Bythopirellula goksoeyrii: one gene and its partners. The protein of the gene in region 3 interacts with the protein of the main gene of each other region in a pairwise test. Links are inferred from orthologs where the notes say so. Each region holds a gene or a part of one and is shown on either strand. Other genes may lie near its edges.

Evidence for each region.
Region 1: the proteins of dnaE (region 3) and rplL interact in binary tests that used the Escherichia coli proteins (3 or more experiments, as listed by UniProt). The link is inferred for Bythopirellula goksoeyrii from one-to-one orthologs.
Region 2: the proteins of dnaE (region 3) and Pr1d_RS20430 interact in binary tests that used the Escherichia coli proteins (3 or more experiments, as listed by UniProt). The link is inferred for Bythopirellula goksoeyrii from one-to-one orthologs.
Region 4: the proteins of dnaE (region 3) and dnaX interact in binary tests that used the Escherichia coli proteins (3 or more experiments, as listed by UniProt). The link is inferred for Bythopirellula goksoeyrii from one-to-one orthologs.

What each region holds. Positions count from the first base shown.
Region 1 is NZ_CP042913.1:1,212,510-1,216,822, reverse strand. Bases 1,610-4,313 are described here. They hold rplL (50S ribosomal protein L7/L12), read left to right. Parts: upstream 1,610-2,608; coding sequence 2,609-3,019; downstream 3,020-4,313. Other genes in these bases: rpoB (DNA-directed RNA polymerase subunit beta), read left to right, coding at 3,313-4,313; rplJ (50S ribosomal protein L10), read left to right, coding at 2,021-2,536; rplA (50S ribosomal protein L1), read left to right, coding at 1,610-1,968. Also shown: transcription termination/antitermination protein NusG, read left to right, coding at 1-764; rplK (50S ribosomal protein L11), read left to right, coding at 811-1,236; more of rplA, read left to right, coding at 1,291-1,609. UniProt on the Escherichia coli protein: The binding site for several of the GTPase factors involved in protein synthesis (IF-2, EF-Tu, EF-G and RF3). Is thus essential for accurate translation.
Region 2 is NZ_CP042913.1:5,173,339-5,177,803, reverse strand. The notes cover bases 611-3,466. They hold Pr1d_RS20430 (pyridoxal phosphate-dependent aminotransferase), read left to right. Parts: upstream 611-1,398; coding sequence 1,399-2,535; downstream 2,536-3,466. Other genes in these bases: Pr1d_RS20425 (formylmethanofuran dehydrogenase subunit A), read right to left, coding at 2,667-3,466; Pr1d_RS20435 (DMT family transporter), read left to right, coding at 611-1,321. Outside these bases: Pr1d_RS20440 (M56 family metallopeptidase), read left to right, coding at 1-205; more of Pr1d_RS20435, read left to right, coding at 410-610; more of Pr1d_RS20425, read right to left, coding at 3,467-4,289; Pr1d_RS20420 (putative sulfate/molybdate transporter), read left to right, coding at 4,432-4,465. UniProt on the Escherichia coli protein: Shows aminotransferase activity with methionine and histidine as substrates, and to a lesser extent also with phenylalanine.
Region 3 is NZ_CP042913.1:6,383,979-6,389,731, forward strand. Bases 1-4,144 are described here. They hold dnaE (DNA polymerase III subunit alpha), read left to right. Parts: upstream 1-350; coding sequence 351-3,944; downstream 3,945-4,144. Other genes in these bases: Pr1d_RS25335 (glycosyltransferase family 4 protein), read left to right, coding at 3,960-4,144. Outside these bases: more of Pr1d_RS25335, read left to right, coding at 4,145-5,075; Pr1d_RS25340 (hypothetical protein), read right to left, coding at 5,072-5,275; glgC (glucose-1-phosphate adenylyltransferase), read left to right, coding at 5,572-5,753. UniProt on the Escherichia coli protein: DNA polymerase III is a complex, multichain enzyme responsible for most of the replicative synthesis in bacteria. This DNA polymerase also exhibits 3' to 5' exonuclease activity. The alpha chain is the DNA polymerase catalytic subunit.
Region 4 is NZ_CP042913.1:2,015,192-2,019,676, reverse strand. The notes cover bases 701-3,576. They hold dnaX (DNA polymerase III subunit gamma/tau), read right to left. Parts: upstream 3,078-3,576; coding sequence 1,323-3,077; downstream 701-1,322. Other genes in these bases: Pr1d_RS08050 (YbaB/EbfC family nucleoid-associated protein), read right to left, coding at 846-1,217. Also shown: rpoN (RNA polymerase factor sigma-54), read right to left, coding at 1-468; Pr1d_RS08035 (hypothetical protein), read right to left, coding at 3,644-4,210. UniProt on the Escherichia coli protein: Part of the beta sliding clamp loading complex, which hydrolyzes ATP to load the beta clamp onto primed DNA to form the DNA replication pre-initiation complex.

The DNA of each region.
Region 1 (4,313 bases), 5.2 Mb from region 3 along the record:
TCGCCGAGGAAAATTCCGTCGAGGCAGAGGATACTGTTACGGCTACTGACGACCAAGAGCAGGTGGTGGAAGATTCTTCTGCAGTTCAGCCTGAAGTGGATGAGGTAGAAGTTGAGGAGGTGAAGGAGCCCGCGGTCATAAAGAGCCCGCCCAAGAAGGAGCCTGAGCCTGAAGAGGAGATGGACCCTGTAAAACGCGCCTTGTTGCCCAAGAAGCCGGACACAGGGCCTGTTGTCATGGATTGGTATATTCTCAAGGTGCAAAGCAACCGAGAGAGATCAATCGCTGAAGCACTCAAGCGCAAGATTGCTATTGAGGGATTGGATCGCTACTTCGACGACGTGGTCGTTCCCACCGAGAAAGTTACGGAGTTTAAAGCAGGGAAAAAGAAGGTCGTTGAGCGGAAGCTTTACCCGGGTTACATCGTTGTGCATATGTGCATCAATGACGATACCTGGTTTGCAGTACGCGAGACCTCGGGGATTGGTGATTTTACTGGCTCAGCGGGAAAGCCGTCTCCCATGTTGCCGCACGAAGTGGCTCGGATAATTACAAAAGATGAGGAAGAAGTTGAGGAGTCGCCGAAGCTCAATATCAATTTCAAGATTGGCGATCGTGTGAAGATCAAAGACGGAACTTTCGAGAGCTTCGAAGGGGACGTCAATACAATCGACGAGCAAAATGGTCGCGTCAATGTGATGATCAACATTTTCGGCCGCAGTACTCCCGTCGAGTTGGAATACTGGCAAGTAGAAAACGTATAGGGCTGGTCGCATTAGCGGCCAGTAAATTAGAACCCGAGCAAAAATCATGGCAAAGCAACTAGTAGGTACCGCCAAGTTCCAGATCCCGGGTGGTCAAGCCACTCCTGCCCCTCCTGTTGGTACGTCCTTGGGAAAATATGGTGTGAACTTGGGTCAATTTGTCCAGGCGTTCAACGACAAGACACGCGAAGCTGGCGGAATGATGATCCCGGTAGTCGTCAATGTCTACAATGATCGCTCGTTTGACTTCATCACCAAGAGTCCTCCAGCTGCCGTCCTTTTGAAGAAGGCCGTTGGCTTGGCTAAAGGGTCGGGCGTTCCTCACAAGGTCAAAGTAGGAAAAATCACGCATGCCCAAATGGAAGAAATTGCCAATACGAAGATGAATGACCTAAACGCCAGCGACTTGGACAGCGCGGTTCAAATGATAGCTGGTACAGCCCGCAGCATGGGTCTCGAAATAGAAGGTTAGCCGGCCCAGCCCGCTTCAACGGGCAGTTACAAAACAAAGTAAGCGAAGCATATCATGCCAAAACTAGCAAAACGAATGAAGAGCCTGAGCGAAAAGCGTCCCCAGGCGCCTTTGCCAATTTCAGAAGCTGTCGATGTGTTGAAAACATTCGACGGAACCAAGTTTGTGCAATCAGTAGAGATTGCCATGCGGTTGGGAGTCGATCACACGCAGGCTGATCAAATAGTCCGAGGTTCGATAGTTCTGCCCCATGGAATTGGAAAAGTGCAGCGAGTGATTGTCTTTGCCAAAGGTCCCGCAGCGGATGCAGCTCGTGAAGCGGGAGCAGACGAAGTGGGTGACGAGGATCTGGCAAAGAAAATACTTGGGGGTTGGACCGATTTCGATGTCTGTATTGCGACTCCGGACATGATGAAAGTCGTCGGTCCGCTAGGGCGAGTTCTGGGTCCGAGAGGTTTGATGCCTTCACCGCGCGCTGGGACGGTGACTCCCGATGTTGCCAAGACCATTGGCGAATATAAAGCAGGGAAGGTTGAATTTCGTAACGACAAGGGTGGCAACGTTCAGGCGATCGTGGGCAAGATGGATTTTGAGGCCGAGAAGCTGGTTGAAAACATCCAGGCCTTTGTGAACACAATTTTGAATTTGAAGCCGTCGTCATCAAAGGGTACTTACGTAAGGTCAGCCCACATTAGTGGTACCATGAGTCCCAGCGTCCCGTTAGCAGTCTAGCCTCGAATCCCTTCCTGGAATTAATCCTCTAAAATCCAATTAAGCAAGTGCCATGAGCAAGTACGTAAAAGATTTGATCACTGACGAATTAAAGAGCCGTTTCGACGGCGTCACGGATGCTTTGTTGGTAGATGTTGTGGGTATGGAAGCGAACAGCAACGTTGAGCTACGCAAGCAATTGCGACAAAAGAACATGCATCTGCTGGTCGTGAAGAATAGTTTGGCGCGACGCGCAACCGATGGGACGGCGCTAGCTCCGGCTTTTGAAGGGTCCGAGGGGACTTTGGCGCTTATTTGGGGCGGCGAGGATGTCGTTTCGCTTGCCAAGGAAGTCACCCGCCTGGCAGAGGATGCCAAGTATAAGCCCTTTGCCCCTAAGGGTGGCGTGATGGATGGTGCCAAACTGACTGCCGATGATGTTAAGGCTGTCAGCAAATGGCCAAGCCGTGAAGAACAGCTCAGTATTCTACTGGGTCAGATTCTAAGTCCTGGAGCAACGCTTTCTGCTCAGTTGCTGAGCCCAGGCGCCAAGCTTGCCAGTCAGGTGAAAAAGAAGAGCGAGGAATAGTTTTCCAGTCAACAACAAGTCAGCGAATTTTGGGCCGACGGGCCCTCCTATAGCGAGAAAGGATAGATAGATATGAGTGATGAAGCAGTAGCAGAGGTTTCTGCAGCAACCAAAGAGATGGGCGACAAGATTGTCGCGTTGACCCTTAAAGAAGCCAAGGAATTGAGCGATTACCTGAAGGACACCTACGGTATTGAGCCAGCTTCCGGTGGTGGCGTGGTCATGGCAGCCGGTGGCGGAGATGCTGGCGGTGCTGCCGCAGCTGAAGAGCAGACGGAATTCGACGTCGTGCTCGAAGCCGTTGGTGGAAACAAGATCGCGGTCATCAAGGTCGTGCGAAGCGCGACTGGCTTGGGTTTGAAAGAAGCCAAGGATCTCGTCGAGGCCGCTCCTAGCAAGGTCAAAGAAGGTGTTTCCAAAGAGGACGCGGAAAAGGCCAAGGCCGAGTTGGAAGGGGCTGGCGCTACAGCCGCGATCAAGTAGATAAGTTCAAGCGGAGCATAAGCCCGTTGTGTCCTCACTAATTGAGGGTCCTCGGGCGGTTCGCTCTGCGCGATTTCGTAGCGAATTCCCAAGAACGAATTCCTGGTACCAAGGGGAGGAAATGGCAGCGATAGCACGGAGAGTTGTCGACCGCTGTTTTCACACAAACGCATCCCAGTGCGTTTCCCTTGGTTTTGCTCGGCGTCACATGGTCCGCCTGCCGCTCGTCGGTGGCACGGCGTGCTGTTGTCGCTTTTTTCACAATCACTCGTGATATCGGAGCAGCCCGCCCTATGGCAGTCCCGGCCCAACGACGCTTGCAGACTGATTCCGTCCGCGCCTTCGGCAGTGCCCGAATTGGCTACGACATTCCCGACCTCACCAAAATTCAAACCGAATCTTATGCACGGTTCCTTCAATATGACGGAACTAGCACCATTGCGCGCAAAGATGACGGTCTGGAAGGTGTATTGCGTGAGATCTTCCCCATTGAGAGCTACGACAAGACGATTCGCCTGGAGTATCTCCGCTATGATCTAGGGAAGCCACGCTACAATCCTGCGGAATGTCGCCAATTGCGTTTGAGCTATGGGCGCCCCTTCCGGATCTGGCTCCGTTTGGTGAAGGATCAGCCGGTAGAGGAAGAAGTCTACCTGGGTGATCTGCCTATCATGCTTGGTGGTGGCGAGTTCATTATCAATGGTGCTGAGCGCGTCGTCGTGAGTCAGTTGCATCGCAGTCCTGGTATCGATTTCGTATCCGAACTTGATGCAGGTGATCGTCGCATTCATAGCTGCCGTGTTATTCCTGAGCGTGGTAGTTGGATCGAACTCAACACGACCAAAAAGGATAGCATCACAGTCCGAATCGATCAGAGCGGACGGTTCTCCGCGGTAACCCTACTGCGCGCCATGAGCCCCGAGCTCAGCCTGGATGCTGACATTCTTAAGCAGTTTTACGAGACCAGCAAGCAGAAGATTGTCGACGGCCGCAGCGCTGCCAAAATTGAAAGTCAGATTGCCGTAGGCGACATCGTCTATCCTGTCGGGAGTGAACGAGCTGGTGAAATCATTATTGAAGGTGGTCAGCGAATCACCAAGAATATCGCCGAAGTAATCTGTACTTCCGGCGTTAAGAGTGTTGAGGTGATGGAGCTACCGAAGACTCCTCACTTGCTCAACGCGATGGCAGACGACAACACGTCGAGCCATGAAGAAGCTCTCTTGAGGATTTATCAGCGCCTGCGACCAGGTAATCCCCCGCAGCTGGAGAAGGCACGCCAACTTTTCAACGA
Region 2 (4,465 bases), 1.2 Mb from region 3 along the record:
CGATCAGGCCAAGCAACTCGCCGAGCGTAACGGCTGGAACTGGTCACAAAATTACCTCGGCGACGACTCCGACATGGCCCGCCAACTGGCCATCAGTTCCGTACCGACGTATTTCCTCATCGGGCCCGACGGCCTGTTGGTCGCTTCGTCGATTGAGTGGTCGGAGATCAAAGAAAAGCTCCGGTCTGCGCTCGAACAGGAATAGTCTCTCGCAGAGGCGTGGAGACTCAGAGAAGAAAAAAACTCTTCTCTGCGACTTTGCGCCTCTGCGAGAGATAATATGTCTTTGTCACTCCTCACATAGCCGTGAGTCGGGTATTCTGCATTCTTTTCCATGTCCATGTTCGAGTCGATCCGGCTCACCATTTTTCATTCCGCAATCCGCTTTCCCCATTCCGCATTCCCCTCCATGCCCTACCTCAGTTTCTTGTTCATCTGTCTGACCTGGGGCACCAGCTTCATCCTCATGGATCGCGCGGCGGTGGCGCTCGGTCCGCTGACCATCGGCATGTGCCGCCTGTTGGGTGGGGCCTTGGTGCTGAGCCTCGTGTGGTGGTGGAGAGGGCCCCGAGTACGAATCGCTCCGAGTGACTGGAAGCATGTACTCTTTGTGGGTGCGCTCGCCAATGCCTGGCCATTTACGGTATTGCCCTACGTGATGACCCAGGCCAACGAGCATGGTTATTTCGGTTTGATGGTCACACTCGTGCCCCTGGTGACAATCCTGGTTTCAATCCCGATGCTGGGAATCTGGCCCACGGCGCGGCAGATGATCGGCGTGATCGGAGGGCTGATTTGTTTGGCGGGAGTTGTACACGATGGCGCGCAGCGGGGCATCTCACCCTGGGTATTGGCGTTGGCACTGACGGTGCCCGTCACTTACGCTGCTGGGAACACGTACATCAAATGGAAACTCGACCACCTGCCGTCGTTACCGCTCACCGTGTTGTTCCTCGCCTGCGGAGGGGCGCTGTTGGTGCCACTGCAGTTCGCAACCCGGTTCCTCGCCGAGACGGGGTTGGGTGGACCGTCAAATCCTCACGGCTGGCCGATGGCAATCATATCGATTGCGCTGCTAGCCGCCTTCAGCACGGGACTGGCTATCTTGTTGTTCATCCAATTGGTAAAACACCAAGGTCCATTATTCGCCGGGATGGTCACGTATGTGATCCCACTGATCGCCATCCTGTGGGGCCAATACGATAGCGAACAACTCACGACACTACAAATCGCGGCGATGGCCGGCACTTTGGCAATGGTCGCCCTGGTGCAATGGGGCGCCGCAAAACCCACGCTACCGCAGCAGGAACCGTTGGCGTAAGATAATACGCTGAACCGGCGACTCGTCGAGTCGCGGCTACCACATTCCCAATTCCGCAATCCGCATTCCGAATTCAGATGTCCCATCCCTGGCTCGCACAACGTACGAACGACTTCGATAGCTCTGGCATCCGCAAGGTGTTCGACTTGGCGGCGAAGATGGCCGACCCGATCAATCTTTCGATTGGCCAGCCCGATTTCCCCGTGCCAGACGCTGTGAAGGACGCGGCAGTCGACGCGATTCGTGGCGACAAGAATGGCTACAGTCTCACGCAAGGGATTCCCCCCTTGCGCGAAGCACTCCAGGCGCGTGTCGATGCCGAGTATGGACATACCGATCAGCGCGTGTTGGTCACTTCCGGCACGAGTGGTTCGCTCGTGATGGCGATGCTGGCGCTGGTTGATCCGGGCGACGAAGTCATCTTCATGGACCCCTACTTCGTGATGTACCCGGCTCTGGTCCGTATGGTAGGCGGCAAGTGCGTGATGATCGACACCTATCCAGATTTCGCGATTGATCCAGACAGGATCGCCGCGGCCATTACGCCGCGAACGAAATTGATTCTAATCAACAGCCCCGCGAATCCTACCGGAGTCGTGGCGAACGAGGAAAGTATGCGGGCGGTCGCCGAGTTGGCCGCCAAGCACAATATTGCTCTGTTGAGTGACGAGATTTATCGCACATTCAGCTATGACGGTGTGCCTCCCAGTCCTGCCAAGTGGAACGATCAAACCTTGGTCGTAGACGGGTTCAGCAAAACCTACGGCGTGACGGGATGGCGGCTCGGCTGGATTCATGGACCGGCGGCGATCATCGATAAGCTCACCATGTTGCAGCAATATACGTTTGTCTGTGCACCGCACCCGCTCCAATGGGCCGGGCTGGCAGCACTGGAAACTGATATGGGCAAGCAAGTTGCCGAGTATCGCAAACGCCGAGATTTTGTCGTAGATGGCTTGAAGGATGCGGGCTACGAAGTAGCGCCCCCCGGAGGAGCTTTCTACGTTTTTCCCAAGGTGCCTACAGCAAAAAAACGCGGGCCCGCAGGGCAGGGGAGTGGCGCCGATTTTGTCATGCGGGCCATCGAGCGGGAACTACTCATTATCCCCGGCAACATCTTCAGCGAGCGCGACACCCATTTTCGCATCTCCTATGCGGCCTCGATGGAGACACTAGAGCGAGGGTTGAAGGTGCTGCGGGAATTAGCGGAGTAGTAACATGTCATTCCGCGGGAGTAACACGACCGAGGAATCTGGGTAGAACCATCACTCGCATTCAAGTACGTGTTGATTTTGCCACCCAGATCCCTCTGGTCGTAGAACTCCCGTCGGGATGACAGAAGAACCTATTCCACTCCGTAGTTCGCGAAGTTCACCGAGTAATTGTCCTCGAACCAAGCCTGGATGTCTGGTTCGACTTCACGATCGTAGTCCGCATCGACATGCAGGATGTTCCCCTGCGGAGTGCTGCGGATCTCTCCTTGCTCGACTACAATTTCGCCCGCTTTGATCACCATGCGTGGGAGTTCAAACATCGTCTCCTGGTTTTCGTTCGGCGTGTAGATCGTGATATCGGCAGCGGCACCTAGTCCTAGGTGGCCCTTGTCGATGAGCCCCAAGATCTTAGCCGGGCCAGCACGGGTGATGATGGCGATTTCGTTGAGCGTGTATTCTCGGTCCAGATCAGCGAGTGATGATCGTTTCACGACATTTGGGTGGCAACTCTTGAGCATGTCGCTGCGATACGTACGATCCATCAAGAGACGAATGATCTGTGGATAGGCAAGAAACGATCCACCGTTGGGGTGATCGGTACTCATCATCACCTGCCAGGGATCCTCGACCATCAGATACCATTCCAGGCCGATGGCCCACTGCAAAGCATGAATGAGGGACTTGTTCTTGTATTCGATCGGAGAGATGCCGCAGCCGGCTTCCATCTCCACGTCGCAGCTAATCCATTTGCGACCGTAGAGATTTGCCAGAAAATGCCCCAAAGGCCCGTCGCCAGTCATGCTCGTGGTTTCACCAAACAGCACCTGCCCCACATCGACGGTCAATTGTGGATGGGTGTTGACGTAGTCCGCCAGTCCGGCGACCTTGCTGGAGAAGGTTCCTTCGTCGGCATCCCCGCCGCCATAGCTGTGGAACTGGATGTGCGTCAGATGTCCTCGACGATCTTCAAGGGCCCGCATGGTTTCGAGGGTCGTCTGCCAATTGCCGGGCATGCCGAGTTGATTGCAGTGAATGTGTACCGGGTGCGGCAAACGTAAGTCCGCAGCCGCCTGAGCGACTTCGCTAATGATTTGCCGTGGCGTTACATCGAAGTGGGGCACAGTATCGTCGAGACCCGTGTTGCGCGAACCGTTGCGTCCTTTCCAGGCTTCGACGCCGCCAGGATTTACCAGCTTCGGCGCGTAGCCTTTGCCTCGCGACAACAGCCAACCAATGAACGCCCGTAGCTTAGCAGGCTCTTTGTCACGGATGCTTTTCATCACGTAGTGGTTGTTACCCATCAACAGGTAGCAACCTTTATCCAGGCATGGCGTGTCCGCAAACTCAGCATGGGCATGAGCCGCCAACAGCGGCGGTACTGCGGCATCGAAGGCGGTTGTGTAACCCAGGGCCGCGTACTTGTAGCCGGTGGCAAACGTGCTTGGTACACTTCCCATGGTACCGCTACGCGTCCTCGCAGTGCGACGGACTGGCTCCGCGTTTCGCCGGTCATCGGGCCGCAGTTTACGTGCTGCGTTCACTTTGGGGCCGGCGATATGACAGTGCATATCGATTCCGCCCGGCATTACGACCAAGCCGCTGGCATCGATTGTGCATGTGGGACGGATTTGCGGATCGCTCGGTGGAGCGACGATCTTGCCTGCTGAGATCCACAGATCACGCACTTCGCCATCGATCCCATTGGCTGGGTCGTAGAGTGTGCCACCGCTGATTTTCGTGAATTCTTTAGACATCGTGAGTCGCATTCTACTTCGATACTGGAATTCTAGCTACCTTCTTCAGGGACTGGTTTCGCTTCCAAACCACGCTCTTGCGAGCGTAGCTGCGAGATTCCGATTCTTGTGAAACGATTGTTGATATTGGATAATGTCGACCATGAACGATGCCGATTCCCAAACAAAACACTCCA
Region 3 (5,753 bases):
CCTGTTCCTGGCCACTGCTACTGATGGAAATGCCAAATACCTCGTTTCAGGAGACACCGATCTCTTGGTACTCAATCCCTATCGAGAGGTACAAATCTTGGCTCCCAATGATTTCCTCAAACAGCTCGGACACGGATAGTTGCCCACCTACTGCATTTCTAACAAGCGGGTTTCATATCTTTGGTTCTATGACTTTTATGATTGCCCGAATTAAGTCACATAGCAGAGACCTTGGTTCCTCTGGCTAGGCACAAAAGCTTTCTTTTTCTCCCCCCCTGCAACACCTCGACCCAAGGGTTACAATATCCCTTTAGATCAAACGCCGGATTCCAAAGTTGGAGGGAACCATCTTGTCGCAGCAATTTGTCCATCTGCATTGCCATAGCCACTACAGTCTGCTGGATGGTGCGAGCCCTATCAAAAAGCTCGTCGAACGCGCTAAAGAATTGGGGATGAACGCGCTGGCGCTCACCGACCACGGCAACCTCTACGGTGCGCTGCAATTCTACCAGGCATGTCGCGATGCGGAGATCAATCCGATTCTCGGTTACGAAGCCTATGTCTCGCCGGGGAGTCGGTTTGAGAAATCGGGGGCCACCAGCAGCAAGGAAGCCAGTTTTCATCTCACGCTGCTCGCCCAGAATCGCATCGGCTTTCAAAACCTGATCAAGCTCTCCAGCCGTGCGTTTCTCGAAGGGTTTTATCACAAACCCCGTATCGACCGCGAGTTACTCGCCGATCACTCGGAGGGAATCGTTTGCCTAAGTGGATGTGTGTCGGGAGAGTTCAGCCGATCGCTGCTCAACGGCAACAATCCGGCCACCGAAGAACAAATCGTTCAGGCGACCAACGTCGCCGAGTGGTTCAGTGGCGTGTTTGGCAATCGCTACTTTATCGAGATCCAAAACAATGGCCTCGACATTCAGAAGCAGGCGATGGAAGCCGCGCTCGTGGTTGCCCAGCGGGTTGGATTGCCGGTGGTCGCGACCAGCGATGCCCACTACGTACGGCAGGAAGACGCCGAGGCCCAAGACGTTCTCTTGTGCATCAACACCGGCAAGTTCCGCACTGACACGAACCGCATGAAGATGGAGGGAGATCAATTCTTCCTGCGGAGTCCTGCACAAATGTACGAGGCGCTTCCCGGCTGCGAGGATGCCTTGCAGCGTTCCCAGGAAATCGCCGACTCGGTCCACATTGACCTGGAACTTGGTAAACGTCACTTTCCCAGCTTCACACCCCCCGAAGAAAAAAATTCAGACGAATATTTGCGCGAGCTCTGCATCGCGGGCCTCAAGGAGCGTTATGCCAACGAGCCTGATCGCTGGAATGGGGACGATCTCGCCCAAGAAGTCCACGACCGATTGGACCGCGAACTGGGCGTGATCACCAAGCTCGGTTTCTGTGACTACTTCTTGATCGTGTGGGACTTTGTCCGCTTCGCGGTTGAGAAGGGTATCCCCTGCACGGCCCGTGGTTCGGGTGTCGGTTCGCTGGTGTGTTTCGCCCTCAAGATGAGCCACGTCTGCCCCCTCAAGTACGATCTCCTCTTTGAACGATTCCTCGATGAAAGTCGTTTGGAAGCGCCTGATATCGACATCGACTTCTGCAAAGAACGCCGTGGCGAGGTCATCCAATATGTCAAAGACAAATACGGCGAAGCCAATGTTGCACAGATCGGCACCTTCGGCACGCTGGCAGCCCGAGCCGCGATCCGCGACGTGGGCCGAACTCTCGGCATGCCGATTTTCCGCGTCGATCAGGTAGTCGCCATGGTGCCCGATCAATTGGGCATTTCCATCGAGAAGGCGATTGAGCAGAGCGACGAACTCAAGAAAAACTATGAAGGCGATGGTGAGATTCGCGAGCTATTGGATCTCGCCCAAAAGATTGAGGGCCTCGCGCGAAACGTCGGTACCCATGCCGCGGCAGTAGTAATCGCGGAAAAACCGGTCGATGAATATGTGCCGCTCCAACACGTAAAGGGCAAGTCTGAAGTCATCACTCAATGGGCGATGGGTGACGTCGAGCGCGCCGGCCTATTGAAAATGGATTTCCTCGGTCTGCGAAATCTCACGATCCTCGCCCGCACCATCGAACTGGTTGAGGAGTCACGCGGCGAGAAAATCGATCCGTATCAATTCCCGCTCGACGACCAGGAGTCCTTTGATCTCTTATGTCGTGGCGAAACCAAAGGAATCTTCCAACTCGAATCGGGAGGCATTCGTGATTTGCTGCAGAGGATGAAACCCGACCACTTCCGCGACATCATCGCCACCAACGCCCTCTATCGCCCCGGTCCGCTTGAAGGGGGCATGGTCGACGACTATATCGAGGTAAAGCACGGCCGTAAAGAAGCCGAGTATCCTCATCCCGCGATGCGCGAAGTTCTCTCCGAGACCCACGGCGTGATGGTCTATCAGGAACAGGTGATGCGGATTCTCAATCGCTTGGGGGGCATTCAACTTTCCAATGCCTACACTTGCATCAAGGCGATTAGCAAGAAAAAGCTGCCGATGATCGCCAAGTACCGCGAAGAATTCATCACGGGGGCTCATAGCCAGGGGCTCGACAAGAAAAAAGCGGCCGAACTGTTTGGCATGATCGAGAAATTCGCCGGCTATGGCTTCAATAAGAGCCACTCGACTGCTTACGCACTTATCGCCTACATGACCGCTTATCTCAAGGCACACTATCAAGTCGAATTCATGGCTGCCCTGTTGTCGTGCGACATCCCAGGACGCAACTTCAAAAACAAGGATGCCCTCGTTGAGCACTTGGAAGATTGCCGTCGAATGGAGATCGAGGTGGTACCGCCGAGTGTAAATTCCTCTGGCCCCGACTTCTTGGTTCGCGATGGCAAGATCCTTTTCGGTCTTAGTGCCATTAAGGCCTGTGGCACCGGCGCCGCCGAAGCGATCGAAGCCGAACGCCAAAAAAATGGTCTCTTCAAGAGCCTGTTCGATTTTTGCGAGCGCGTCGATCCGCAACTTTGCAACCGCGCTACCATCGAAGCGCTCATCAAAGCTGGAGCCTTCGACGGCTTGGGAGGGCATCGTGCACAACTCATGACTCTCTTGGAACGGGCTCTGCAATCGGGCGCCGCCGCCGCTGCTGATCGCCGCTCGGGCCAGATCGGCCTCTTCGACGATGAAGAAGAACCGACCGAATCGGCCGCCGCTGCCGATATGCCGAACGTCGCTCCTTGGGAAGAAAAGGATCAGCTATCCCGCGAGAAAGAGGTGCTTGGTTTTTATCTCACCAGCCATCCACTGGCCGAGCACGAGCAGATTATTCGCACCTATTGCTCGCACAACAGCCAGTCGCTGGCAAATCTTGCCCACCGAGATGAAGTCCATCTGGGAGGAATGCTGGCAGCAATTAAGTTCTCACATACTAAGAATCCCCGTCCCGGCAGTGTTCACACGAAATACGCTATGTGGGACCTGGAGGATCTTGAGGGGATCGTCCGCTGCATCATGTGGCCCGAACAGTTCGCCGAATTTGGCCAGCTCGTCGTCCCCGACGCTATCTTGGCCGTCATCGGCAAAGTGGATCGCCGCGCTGGTAGTGAAGAAACCAACTTAATCGTTGACAAACTTTTGCCGCTCGACGAGATGGAACAACAATTCTCCAGCGGTATGGTGATTCGCGTCCGCGAAGAAGATCATGGCGAGCAGGGCCTGGAGAAGCTCAGAGAGATCGTCCGCGGCTATCCCGGCAAAAAGAAGCTGCGGTTGCGACTCGACCTGGCCACTGGCGGCCAAGTATGGCTTGATAGCAACTCAACCGGCGTCGAAGCTTCGGCAGAACTCAACGGGCGCATCGACGAACTATTAGGCGAGGGCAACCGCATCATGGAGCGTGTCGCTCCCACACCACAGTCTGCCAGCCGCGATACAGAGCGCCAGCGGAGTAGAGCGCGGCAAAACGGAGCGCGTTAACTCGGACACCCACGCATGCCCCACTCCATCGTCCACCTCATCGCCGAGTGGTCTCCCTTCAACGCCGCAGCTCATCTGCGAGAAGTGGTCTGCAGTCAGGTCCAAGCCGGTGAGTCGGTGGCGGTAATCATTCTCTCGGCCAACCCTAATGCGCAAGCTGAAATCGATGACCTGGGAGCCACCTGCATCTTCGTGCATCGCCGCTGGCATTTAGATCCGTTTGCCCTGCGCGAATGTGCAATTCAGCTCCGCTCGATGCATCCCAGGGTAGTTTTTTTCTGGGGTGTCCGCGCGACAGAGTTTGCTTCGCTCGCCCGCTGGACACTCCCCAAGGCCAAGCTAATTGCCACGCTCCCCGCAGAATCCTCGTCCGCGGGTTCTTGGGCTTCTCAGTGGCTCGGCAATGCAGCGGTGCTCGATCACATCGTCGCCGATTACGCCAAGAAACCCTCGGAGAAGACGACCGTCATCACACCTGGAGTCGCCGCACCAACCAATAGCGACCTATCCCATGAAGAACTCCTCGCCGAACTCAAGTTCCCCGCCGAAGCCCAACTCATTACGATTGCCGGTCCGCTCACCAGATCAGAGCTGATTGACGAAGCAATCTGGAATTTCGAACTGGTCCGCACCTTGCACCCCCAGGCGTGCCTTGTAGTCCTCGGCGACGGTCCCGATCGCTACCGCTTGGAGCGCTATGCTCGCTTGGTAAGTGATCCCACTGCAATTCGTTTTTTTAAAGGGGTCGGGAGTCTTTTTTCACAAAAGACTCCCGACCCCTTTGGACTACTCAAACACTCGACCCTCTATTGGCAACCTGGCCGCAGCACGGCAATCCCCACAGCCCTGCTCTGTGCGCAGGCACTAGGAATCCCCGTCGTCGCAAACGACACCGCTCCTCACGCTCAAGTCGTCACGCACGGAGAAAATGGATTTCTGGTTCCCACTAAAAAACGCTCCTTCTGGACACGTCACACAGTCGAGCTACTGGAAAACCTCGAACTGCACAAGCAATGCTCGGCTGACGCCCGCAACGTCGTTGAGGAGCACTTCTCCCTGGCCAATATGCTTCAGGCGTATGACCAACTAGCGAAGACAACGAGCCCGCAACACATTGCCATGAATCACTAAACTTCCGCCACCACCCTTCCAACTCCTGAAAGGCACGATGCCGTCTCAATCGTCGGCGGAAACCAACGCTCTTGTTCCGCCAGCAAATCAAAACCAACCGTCCGACGGCGACGCTCTGCGGGGGTCCAACGCTGACGGATCTGTTCGCACTCTGAGGCGATTTTGCGGGGTGAGGGCAAGTATTCGGGAAAGGCTCTCATTGGGTATTATCTCGCTCGGACAAAACTCAGCGGAAAGAAACCAGGGCCGAAACGCACGGTGGTAGGCAAAGAGTGGGCATCGAAGTGCGTCTTACACGGCCCTGGTTCTACGGATGACATGAACGAGAATTTACTGTCCAAAAGTTGTGGTCCTATTCAGAAACGATGAATTCTTCGTTCAGATCGCTTGGCAACCTGGTGAGGTAGCCCTTTGCCCATATTAAAGAAACCACTAGAATTACGGAGAATACGACTATTCTTATTCGGCAGGGAAGCACCAGGGAGGACTTATCACGATGAATGATGTCTTGGCAGTCGTTTTAGCAGGCGGTAAGGGAACTCGGCTTGAACCCCTCACTCGCGAACGCGCCAAGCCGGCGGTCCCCTTCGGTGGTATCTACCGGATTGTCGATTTCACCCTGTCCAACTGCATCAACAGCGGTATTCGCCGCGTCCTGGTACTCACTCAATACAAGGC
Region 4 (4,485 bases), 4.4 Mb from region 3 along the record:
CATCTTCCGGAGAGGTTCATCAAGGTCGAACCAGCTGAGTTGGTGATCGAGATAATCCAGAAGTGATTCGGGGCGCGACACCATGTTTGCCATGGCGTCGTGATGTCGGTCGGACTCAGCCTCCATCTGTCCACGCGAGGGGCGGCTACGCTCCTCGTATTCGTCGGGCAGATTGTCCGACATGTTCAAGAGTCGCTCGAAGTCGTCTTCGTTGTTGGTGTCATCTCTGACAACCAATTCTTTCTCGGACTCGGTCGGGGCATCCGAATTGTAAGCATCCTCGTCAACTTCCGTTGACTCGTCAGACAGCTCTGCCTTGTCGAGCACAGGATTGTCTTCCATCTCTTGCTCGATGCGTTCCTGCAAAGCAAGGATCGGCAGCTGCAGTATCTCCATCGATTGGATCATCCGCGGTGCAAGCACCTGCTTCTGAGCCATCTGCATCTGTTGGCCGAATGAAAGTCGCATGAAATAAACTGCTCGTTAAAGTTCAAGGAATTACGTGGGGGCTTCAACCGTCCGCGCCGCCGAAGTCTCCGATCTGTAGCATAATGTGATTGCTACTCGAAGGTCAAACTTGTCCCTCCGACGGGCTACCACAATTCTAGTGTATTATTGCGGTTTGGGAGCGGTAGAAATGCGAAAAGTGTGATAGCCCAGAATCTGGGCTATTTGCAGCAAACCATGCTGGCGACGAGATACAAGACACGAATCCTGTCTTGACAAATTGCGAGGTAAGTATCTGAGGATGCCCGGGATTTCACACTTCGTCATCCCGAAGTACTCCGAGGGATCGGGCCAGATTCCTCGGAGTACCTCGAAATGACAGCAAGAGGCTGGTCATGTCAACTTTGCCCAGGCCCATCGCCCAGCTGGCCGAGCATGTCGCCGAGTCCGGGAATGTTCATGCCGCCGGTGAGTTCTTGCATTTTGCTGGCGTAGAGTTCCTTTGCCTTCTGCTGAGCATCGTTAATGGCACCTGGAAGCAAGTCTTCGAGCAATTCACGGTCTTGCTTTTCAACGAGACTGGGATCGAGGCGCACGGCCAGCACTTCGCCAGTTCCGCTGGCTTCGACTTCCACGAGTCCGGCCCCCGAAGAGCCGACAACTCGCTTGGCTTTCAACTCCTCGGTGAGTTGCTTCATTTTGCCACTCATTTCCTGGGCCTGCTTCATGAGACCACCCAAGTTGGCAATGTTTTCTAGTCCTTTGAACATGATTTACTCCTGTCTTACGGCAGCACGATGCTGACAGTTGATGAATAGTTCTTTCATTGTTAGCCGCGATGCAACGCATCGCAGTGACACTGCCTACCAACTGATCTAATTCTTTTCAGCCGGCGGAATGTACTTAAGTCGTTGCGTATCGCCGTCGAAGAGGTCGATGGCCTTTTTCACAAACGGCTGAGAAACTAACTCCATCTGTTTCTGGCGACGCGAGGGGGGAGGCGCAGACGTTGAAGACGCGGGATCACGCTTTGTCGCTTGCAACACTAACGGCACTTTGCGTCCACAGACTTCTGTGAGAGCTGCGTCCAACCGAGCACGATTCGCGGGTCGCTCACACCAATCGCGGTAGAAGCTCTCGGTGAATGTGATCACCATTCGCCCATCTGCATCGGCCGTTACTTCATCCACATGCGAAGCCTGGTCGGCGACCATGCCGGTGAGCGAATCGAGCGCCTGTTTCCAAATCTGCTCAACGTTCTCAGCCGTGGGGACACGTATTTCCTTCGACGGGGCACTCTCCACCGCTACCGCTGCCACGGACTCCTGCCGAGCGGTCGTGGGCGACGCAGGCGTCTCTCGTGCGGGCAAACTCTGACGCGTTACCGCGGCAGGGCGAGAAGGGCGGGCTTGGCTAGAGGTTGCGTTTTTTTTTATTCCACCTGACATTTCTCGTGCCCCAGCGGGAAGCTCACGGAGTTGCTCCAGCAGCGTTGCCAACTCATCGAGGTTTTCCAATTGGCAAATCCGCACCACTGCCATCTCGGCCAAAGTTCGCGAGTGAGTACTGACCCGCATGCGGGCCGCTGTCTGGTCGAGTACCTGTACTATGGCCAGCAACGTGTGAACTCCCAGTTGCTCGGAGATCTCTCGCACTTCCTGCCACTGGCTCGGCAAGGCATAGAGCAGGCGGCTTTCGTCGCAGCCCACCGCTTGGGTCATCACATCGCGGAAATAACCCAGCAGCTGGTCAATCAATTGGCTTTCGTCTGCCCCCTCGGCAAGCGCGGCATCGAGTTCCGCCAAGGCAGTCGCGGCATCGTGATTTACCAAGGGGAGCACCAACTGACTCAGCCGTGCCGCTGGGGCAATTCCCAGCATCTCGGTCACGTCGGCGGTGGTGATGGCATTGCCCCCTCCGGAAAGCAATTGCTCTAATAGCGATTGGCTATCACGCATCGAACCCGCGGCACGCATGGCAAGAATCTGCAGCGCATCCGGTTCGGCGGTAACTCCCTCAGCTTCGGCAATCTGGGCGAGCCGCTCCTGGATCGCCGTCGACTCAATACCCGCAAAATCGAACCGCTGACAGCGCGAAAGGATCGTGATCGGGATCTTGTTCGCTTCGGTCGTGGCGAAGATAAATTTCACATGCTCAGGTGGTTCTTCGAGCGTTTTAAGCAAGGCGTTGAACGCCTCCTTGGTGAGCATGTGGACTTCGTCGATGATGTAGATCTTCAGCCGAGATCGACTGGGACGAACGGCCACGTTCTGCCGCAACTGCCGAATCTCATCAATGCCGCGATTGCTGGCACCGTCGATTTCGAGGACATCCACGTCATCACCAGCGGCAATCGACTCGCAAATCTCGCACTCGTTGCACGGAGTGGCGGTTGGCCCCTGCTCACAGTTGAGGGCCTTAGCCAGGATGCGGGCCGCCGAGGTCTTACCGACCCCCCGAGCCCCTGTGAAAAGATAAGCATGCCCCACCCGATCGCTGGAAATCGCGCGCTTCAGGGCCTGGGCCACATGCTGTTGTCCGATCAGCTCATCGAAGCCCTGGGGGCGATACCGACGTGCGACGACGACATAATCTGCCCCAGTGGTCGTAGATCGGTCTTCCTCAGTCATCGAAATCTCAAAGCCGCTGGCAGCTTAGCGGAAAAAAACAGGAACAATCGCGACCGCCGGTGAGAGGCCCCCACACAAAGAAGCACTAGCTTATGGCTGCTGTGTCTCCACCCTGACCAGGTTCGCAAGGCCCCCATTGCAGAGACCCCTCACCCACAGCCGCGATTGTTCGCCCTGCCCTTATTTGTACGCTTTGAAGGACGGATCGTCAAAGGTGCCAGAAATTGGGCAAAAAGCTGCCGCCAAAATTGTTTGCCGCAACGCGGCTGTCGAGTGGAGCTCGACAAAGCGGAGCGCGTCCCAATCGCTTCGGAAAGCACATCTGCGAAAGGAACGCCGCCTCCCTGCAAAAACTGACGCCTGAGAAAACTAATCTGTTGCTGGAACCGTCCTTGGTTAGAAGAGGCCATCCTTGGGCCTCCTTGTGGGTGATGAGGTTGTTGATAAACACCATCTACGCAAGAGAGGCCATTTCTGCATAGGTCATTTCTACGCAACGACTTGCGGAAGATCTAAGTGCCATTCGTCGATAAATCCTCGGAAGGTTAGCGAAGGTTGGTGTTGCTCTAGTAACCATCAGAAATCGACTCCTCAACGACGTATGCCGTATATTCAAAGAGAGTGCCATCTCTAAATTCACCCTTGACGAACACCGAAGGCCAAATAACTCCTCTATGATACTCTTTTGGCGACCGCTGAATGACTACTTCGTGAGTCTTTTTTCCCACATTTTTCTTGACTTTTGACTCAAAGAATGAATTGAAGACAAAACCATTTTTCGGATCAACTAAAAGCTGACGATAATTCCTTTTGCCGTCAAATGTTAATTCCACACAATCCTGCTTGTACAGAACGCTGGTGCTTTCTGTGGTAAAAAGATATTGGGGAACGTACCTCAAATCCCCCGGTTCTACTCGTGTGCTGCGACGAATGTATTGGGATTGTGGAGGTAATTCATCGTCATCGATCTGAAAACGAAATCCGCCTCCGTGTATTTTGAGCCGGTAGGTCGTCCAGGCTTTTTGTTCCTCTAGTAAGTCTGACCTGAATGCAGTCGAGAAATCAGCAATTGCGTCAACATTTTTATCAAGATTTAGGGACTTCACAAAGCTATGGAATTCAGTGGGGTTCATCGACTTGGACGCTCCCAATTCCCCTCTCACTTTCCCAGTCACGTAACGAACTTTTAATTCGAGGTCTGTCAAATGAGTTGTTGAGAGTTGCTTCTCCCAAGACTGATTAAGATGTTCGAGTAAGAGTGTATTTTGTCGCTCCTTCACGATTGGCCGCACAATGCACCAAGTGGTTAAAGCCACAAGTGTTGTCAGGATTAAAAGGCTTCTTAAAGAGAAGCGTAGCTGGGGTAGTCGCATAATTCGAGAGTCTCCCAGCAGTGGCAAATCCAACA